2 regions of the Salinicola lusitanus genome follow, and region 2 is predicted to be linked to the other one. Evidence: riboswitches for the same ligand, from Rfam matches in the RefSeq annotation. Region 2 holds a riboswitch; the other holds the start of a gene.
What was found. Region 2 has a riboswitch for thiamine pyrophosphate ahead of thiC (phosphomethylpyrimidine synthase ThiC). Riboswitches for the same ligand answer to the same signal wherever they lie in the genome.
Positions count from the first base shown of each region.

Region 1: another riboswitch for thiamine pyrophosphate. It lies ahead of AAGT95_RS15920 (ABC transporter ATP-binding protein); the one in region 2 lies ahead of thiC (phosphomethylpyrimidine synthase ThiC).

Region 1 is NZ_CP151919.1:3,544,474-3,548,109, reverse strand. It holds gene AAGT95_RS15930 (potassium/proton antiporter) at 1-1,011, opposite strand, end outside; gene AAGT95_RS15925 (hypothetical protein) at 1,094-1,882, opposite strand; TPP riboswitch at 2,030-2,131, shown strand; gene AAGT95_RS15920 (ABC transporter ATP-binding protein) at 2,163-2,906, shown strand; gene AAGT95_RS15915 (ABC transporter permease) at 2,899-3,636, shown strand, end outside.
Region 2 is NZ_CP151919.1:2,453,060-2,456,695, reverse strand. It holds gene AAGT95_RS11115 (MFS transporter) at 1-463, opposite strand, end outside; gene AAGT95_RS11110 (LysR family transcriptional regulator) at 639-1,529, shown strand; TPP riboswitch at 1,611-1,743, shown strand; gene thiC (phosphomethylpyrimidine synthase ThiC) at 1,835-3,636, shown strand, end outside.

The DNA of each region.
Region 1 (3,636 bases), 1.1 Mb from region 2:
CCAGGAGATGAAGCAGACCTCTCGCCAGCGAAAGCTGAAGAACGGAACCAGCGAGACGACGACGGCGACCGGACGCGCCAGCACGATCAGGGCGATGCCCAGGATCGCGCTCGGCACTGCGTAATCGATCATTTCCGATGGCGTGACCAGCATGCCGAGCACCAGGAACAGCCCTATCTGGCTCAACCACGCCAGTCCATCGTGCACGGGAAGAATATGGTTGAGGTGGCGTCCCGGCTGGTTGCCGATCATCAGGCCGGTGAGGTAGATGGCCAGGAAGCCGCTGCCGCCCGCGGCACTGGTCGCCCCGAAGATGAAGAACCCCAGCGCCAGTGCCAGCAGCGAGTAGAGCCCGGGAGCCAGATCCAGCCAGCGCAGCAGTTTGGCGGAAATCCAGCCGCCCCCCAGGCCGACGGCAAGCCCCAGCCCGAACTGCAGGGCGAACCGCATCAACGTCTCCCCGATGCCCCCCACCGCGCCCGTCAGCAGCTCGGCGAGCGTGATGGTCAGAAAGATCGCCATCGGGTCGTTGGTACCGGATTCGATCTCGAGCGTCGCGCCCACTCGCTCGTTGAGGTTGACGCCCTGCCCCTTGAGCATCGAGAACACCGCCGCGGCGTCGGTGGAGCCGACGATCGCACCGACCAGAAGGCCCTCCGTGAGCGACAGGTCGAGCAGCCACATGGCCAGCAGTCCCATGATGCCACTGGTCAGAAACACACCGACGGTCGCCAGCGACAACGCCGGCTTCAGGCCCACGCGGAAGGTTCGCAACCGCGTCCGAAGCCCGCCATCGAGCAAGATCATCGCCAACGCCAGGTGGCCGATCAGGAAAGCCTGGGAGTAGTCGTCGAACTTGAGCCCCAGCACGCCCTCTTCGCCGGCGAGCATGCCAAGGCCCAGGAACAGCACGAGCAGAGGCACGCCAATCCGCGATGACACGCGACTGGCCAGAATACTCAGGGCTATCAGTGCCCCGCAGACAAGAAACAGGCTATTGATCGAATCCAAGCATCAACCATCGGTTATCAATTGTAGATACCTTAGTATGCCATGCACGGACGCCGTTGCGTGGCGAAAAAGGACTGCAAATTTAATCTTTTAGCCAGCATGGATGATGGAGGGTTCGGGTCGTTGCCCGCTCGCCATGGAGTGCCAGCAGCAGCGCCAGGGAACGCATGCCGGGACGATAGCCAGAAAGATCCGGTATGGCGTGATGACGCCGGTAGGCCGCCACGAACGCATCGCGCTGGGCGCGACTCTCCAGCACCAGCTCGAGCAGGCAGAGATCCCACTCCAGTGGCGCCCAGACCAGCGCCTCCCAGTCGCTCCAGCGCCACTCCTGCACGCCGGCGAGAAACTGGTCGCTGCGCAGATCCGGCAGCGACCAGACGGCTTTCGACGGCAAGGGCCACGACGGCAGTTCGGCCAGCCAGCCGCGATTGGGGTGCGTTTCCACGAATTGCCGGGCCCGCCGGGGCCAGCTCGACAGCGGGAAGACGTCGCTCGCGGGATGCCCGAAGCCGGGCAGCGCTTGCCGGTGCAGTCGTGCCAGTTGCGCCCCGAGCCGTGCGGCCAACGCCTCATTCATCGGCGGCGGCGTGGCGGAACACCAGGGCAGGCTCCAGAGCGGCGCGTTGCCCAGCCGACCGATGAAGGTCATCGGCAATGGCGACAGCGGCAGGCGGGACGGCAGCGTCGATGGGAGCCGGGCCAATGCCTCGGGCGTTCTCCAGCGATCGAAACCGAAGAGTTGCTGGATCCCCCACCAGAAGCCATCGCTCGCCGGCGCTCTCCTGGCCAGCTTGAGCAACTGCGGTGACGCCTCTTCGCTCCGCCAGAGCCAGTTGGCGCTATCCTGCCAGCGCAACGGCAGGGGCATCAGCGACCTTCCGGTCAACTGAGAGACTCGGCGAGTCAGCTCGGAATCCGCCTGGAGCGGGGCATCGTCGGTCCGCAATGAACGTCATCCTCTTGTCGGTGAGCCCCGCGCCGGTGGGCAGGCGGGGCTGGTCGGCGTACAATCCACTGCACTGGATAGGGGTGCCCGGTCAACGGGCTGAGAGTGCCATGCACAACCCTGGAACCTGAACCGGCTAATACCGGCGGAGGAAATGCCAGCAGTTCTCGCATGACTCCGCCCGCGCCCACAGGGAGCTGTCATGCCACCGCCCGGACTCATCGTCCGCGATGCCTCGCTGACTTTCGGCGACCGCCCGCTGTTTCAAGCCCTCCAGGCACGATTCGACGCTGGCAGTTGGACCTGCCTGCTGGGCCGCAGCGGCAGCGGCAAGAGCTCGCTGCTGCGAATGATCGCCAGCCTGAGACTGCCAGACAACCACCATCTCGTTCTCGATACCAGCGATGGTGCCCCGCTGAGGGGCCGGCTAGCCTGGATGGCTCAGCAGGATCTTCTCGTTCCCTGGCACCGGGTGATCGGCAACGTCATGCTCAGCGCCCACTGGCGCGGCCGCCCCACCGCTCGGGATCGGCAGCGCGCCGAGCGACTGCTGGCCCAGGTCGGATTGGTCGACAAGGCCAGCCATTGGCCTGATGAACTCTCCGGCGGCCAGCGCCAGCGAGTCGCCCTCGCCCGAACCCTGTTCGAGGATGCCAGCGTGGTGCTGATGGACGAGCCGTTCTCCGCCGTCGACGCCATCACCCGACTGGAGCTCCATGACCTTGCCAGCAGACTTCTGGACGGGCGCACCGTGATCATGGTGACGCACGACCCGCTCGAAGCGCTCCGCCTAGCCGACCGAATCCTGATCCTGCAGGGAGAACCCGCTCGACTGGTATCGATGCCGGTTCCGGAAGGCCCCCGCCCCCGCCCGCTCGACAACAGCGAACTGCCGCAGCGCCAGGCCCAACTGGTGGCCGAACTGCGGGAGGAGGCGCATGCCTGATCGAGCGCTCTGGAGACGGTTGGGACGTCCGCTGCTGGCACTCGCCACGCTCGCGGCAATCTGGCAACTGGTACTGACCCTGACCGGGGTACCACGCTACATCCTGCCCTCGCCGGCGGCTGTCGCCAATGCGCTGTTCGAACACCGCGGGCTGCTGGCTCATCATGCCGCCATCACCGCCATCGAGATCGTGGCAGGGCTGATCGGCGGCATCCTGCTGGGTCTGACGACGGCACTGGCACTGGCCCGGTTCCGTGCCCTTCGTCGAACGCTGCTACCGCTGCTGTTGATCAGTCAGGCCATTCCGCTGTTCGCGCTGGCCCCTATTCTGATGCTGTGGCTGGGTTACGGCCTGGGCCCGAAGATACTGATGGCGATGGTGATCATCTATTTCCCGGTCGCCTCCACCGGCTACGACGGCCTGCGCCAGACGCCCCAGGGCTGGCTCGACCTGGCCCGCACCTTCGGCCTGAGCCGGCGGCAACAGCTGATGAAGGTCCAGTTGCCGGCCGCCCTGCCGGCACTCGCTTCCGGCCTGCGCATGGCGGCAAGCGCGGCGCCGATCGGCGCGGTGATCGGCGAGTGGGTAGGCGCCAGCCAGGGGCTGGGCTACCTGATGCTCAACGCCAACGCGCGGCTGCAGATCGACCTGATGTTCGCGGCGCTGGTGGTACTCGTCACCTTCGCCGTACTGCTCTATTTCGGCGTCGATGCGGCCTTGAGGGTGGCG
Region 2 (3,636 bases):
TGAGATAGGTCATCGCCACCGCGCAGAGCCCCGACAAGGACAGCCCCGCCAGCGCGCGCATGATCAGCATCCCCGTCCAGTTCGGCATCACCGCCGCCAGCAGCGTGCAGGCGGATGCCGACAACAGTGCGATCGTCATGATCGGCTTGCGCCCCACCGCATCGGAGATCGGCCCGGTGACCAGCAGCCCGATCGCCAGCATGCCGGTGGCCACCGAGAGCGATAGACTGCTGGTGGCGGCGTCGATACCGAAGGCGTCGGAGAGGATCGGCATGATCGGCTGCACGCAGTAGAGCAGCACGAAGGTGGAAAAGGCGCCGAGGAAAAGCGCCAGCATGGTGGGCCGGTAACCGGCCCGGCCGCGCTCGATGAAAGCATTCTCGACGGCATCCATCTCGCGCTCCAACTGGCGATTCGCCGCCCGTGTCGCGTCGTGGATCTCGGATGGTGTGTGGCGGGACAACCCGATTCTCCCGTTCTCGGTCTCGCTCTCGCTCTCGATATCAGAGCCAGAGCCAGAGCCGGGGCTGGGCGATGGCCCTGCCCGGATGGCATGAAGGTGACGCTTGGTAGGTTACGCCGCCTCGATTAAGCTTTCTAATATATTATTCGATGCTTTTGAGAGGTTTTACGACTCAATGGAACTGCGCTATCTGCGCTACTTCGTGGCCGTGGCGGAAGAGCTGCATTTCAGCCGCGCCGCCGCCCGGCTGGGCATCTCCCAGCCGCCGCTGAGCCAGCAGATCCGGGCGCTGGAAGCCGAACTCGACACCCGCCTGCTGACGCGCACCAATCGGCGTGTCGAACTGACCGCGGCGGGTCTTCTGTTCCTGGAGGAAGCGCGGGAGATACTGGCTCGCACCGAGCGCGCCTCACGGCTGGTCTCCCGTCTCGGGCGCGGCGAAACCGGCCAGCTCAGGATCGGATTCACCACCTCGGTGCCGCTGACCTCGCTGCTGCCGCGCACGCTGATGCACTATCGCCAGCGCTACCCGGATGTCGACCTGCGCATGCATGAGCTCAACAGCCGCCGCCAGATCAAGCCGCTGCTGGAGGGCGACCTGGACATCGGCATCATGCGTCCGGCCACGCTGCCGGAGGGTCTCGACGCCTTTACCCTGATCCGCGAACCCTTGATAGCGGTGGTCAACGACCAGGGCCCGCTCGGCGGCAGCGCCGCGCCGCTGACACTCGACGAACTGGCGCTGCATCCGTTCATCTACTTCTCGCCGGCCGCCGGCACCGGCCTGCTGGACCAGTTCAACGCCCTGTTCGCCAAGCGGGGCCTGACGCCACGCCTGGTCCAGGAGGTCGGCGGCCCCAATACTATCATCAGCCTGGTCGCCGGCGGACTCGGCGTCTCGATCCTGCCGGCCTCCTTTCGACACATCCGGATCGACAACGTGCGCTACCGCCCCATCAGTGACGACGATGCCGTCTCGGAAGTCTGGCTGACCCACCTCCGCCACCAGCAGACGCCCCAGACACGGCATTTCGTCGACCTGGTTCGACATGCCGAAGCGACTTGAGCCGCCTGACGATCCGGCCGCAAACTCCGCTTGACCCGACCCGGCCCTCGCCACAGACTGGCCATGGCGATGCCAGTCATCGCCAGCTTGACGGGGTGCCGGTGGAACCGGCTGAGATCGTCCTGCGCCGCGCCTCCCCGGGCCCGGCGCCACGGCGGATCCCGACGAACCTGATCCGGCTAGTACCGGCGTAGGGATCAAGCGGAGCGCCTCACGTTCTGGAAGCCATCCCGTCGATTCGCGCTCCTCCCGCCTACGCTGTGCGCCGGCCTGACCTCAACGTCATGCCCGAGGCACAAAGCACCATGAAATCACCTCAGTTTCTCTCCGATACCGCTCGCGTCGACAGCGCCGCCATCGCCCCGCTGCCCGCGTCGACCAAGATCCATGTCGAAGGTTCGCGCCCGGACATCCGCGTCCCGATGCGAGAGATCGCGCTGTCGCCGACAAAGACCAGCCAAGGCTTGGAGCCCAACGAGCCGCTCGCGGTCTACGATACCTCCGGCCCCTATACCGATCCCGCCGCCGAGATCGATCTGCGCCGTGGCTTGCCCGAACTCAGACGCAACTGGATCGACGAGCGCGGCGATACCGAACCGCTTACCGGCCCGACCTCCCATTACGGAAAGATCCGCGCGGCCGACCTGCGCCTTGCCAATCTGCGCTTTCAGCTCCAGCGCACGCCGCGGCGTGCCAGACCCGGTGCCAACGTGACCCAGCTCCACTACGCCAGGCAAGGCATCGTCACCCCGGAGATGGAGTTCATTGCCATTCGCGAGAACCAGCGACGACGCCCGGGCGGTGCCGCATCAGGCGATCCGATGCTGGATCACCAGCATCCGGGAGAGTCTTTTGGCGCCAATCTGCCGGCGGAGATCACCCCCGAATTCGTGCGCGACGAAGTCGCTCGCGGCCGGGCGATCATCCCCGCCAATATCAATCATCCCGAGAGCGAGCCGATGATCATCGGCCGCAACTTCCTGGTGAAGATCAACGGCAACCTGGGCAACTCGGCGGTGACCTCCTCGATCGAGGAAGAGGTCGACAAGATGACCTGGGGCATCCGCTGGGGGGCCGATACCATCATGGATCTCTCCACCGGGCAGAATATCCACGAGACCCGCGAATGGATCATCCGCAACTCGCCGGTACCGATCGGCACGGTGCCGATCTATCAGGCGCTGGAGAAGGTCGATGGGGTGGCGGAGGATCTGACCTGGGAGATCTTCCGCGATACCTTGATCGAACAGGCCGAACAGGGGGTGGACTACTTCACCATCCACGCCGGGGTGCGCCTGCACCATGTGCCGATGACAGCCAGGCGCGTCACCGGCATCGTCTCCCGCGGCGGATCGATCATGGCCAAATGGTGCCTAGCCCACCACCAGGAGAGCTTCCTCTACACCCACTTCGAGGAGATCTGCGAGATCATGAAGGCGTACGACGTCTCGTTCTCGCTGGGTGACGGCCTGCGCCCCGGCTCGATCGCCGACGCCAACGACGAAGCCCAGTTCGCCGAGCTGGAGACCCTGGGCGAGCTGACCCGGATCGCCTGGCGGCACGACGTGCAGGTGATGATCGAAGGCCCCGGCCATGTGCCGATGCAACTGATCAAGGAGAACATGGACAAGCAGCTCGCCTGCTGCGACGAGGCGCCGTTCTACACGCTGGGCCCGCTGACCACCGATATCGCCCCGGGCTATGACCACATCACCTCCGGCATCGGCGCGGCCCAGATCGGCTGGTACGGCTGCGCCATGCTCTGCTACGTCACCCCCAAGGAGCATCTGGGCCTGCCCAACAAGGACGACGTCAAGACCGGCATCATCACCTACAAGATCGCCGCCCACGCCGCCGACCTGGCCAAGGGGCATCCGGGCGCGCAGCGACGCGACAACGCGCTCTCCAAGGCGCGCTTCGAGTTCCGCTGGGAGGATCAGTTCAACCTCGGCCTCGACCCGGACACGGCACGTGCCTTCCATGACGAGACCCTGCCCAAGGACTCGGCCAAGGTGGCGCATTTCTGCTCCATGTGCGGACCGAAGTTCTGCTCGATGAAGATCACCCAGGAGGTGCGCGAGAGATTTGGTGGTGATACCGCCACTAC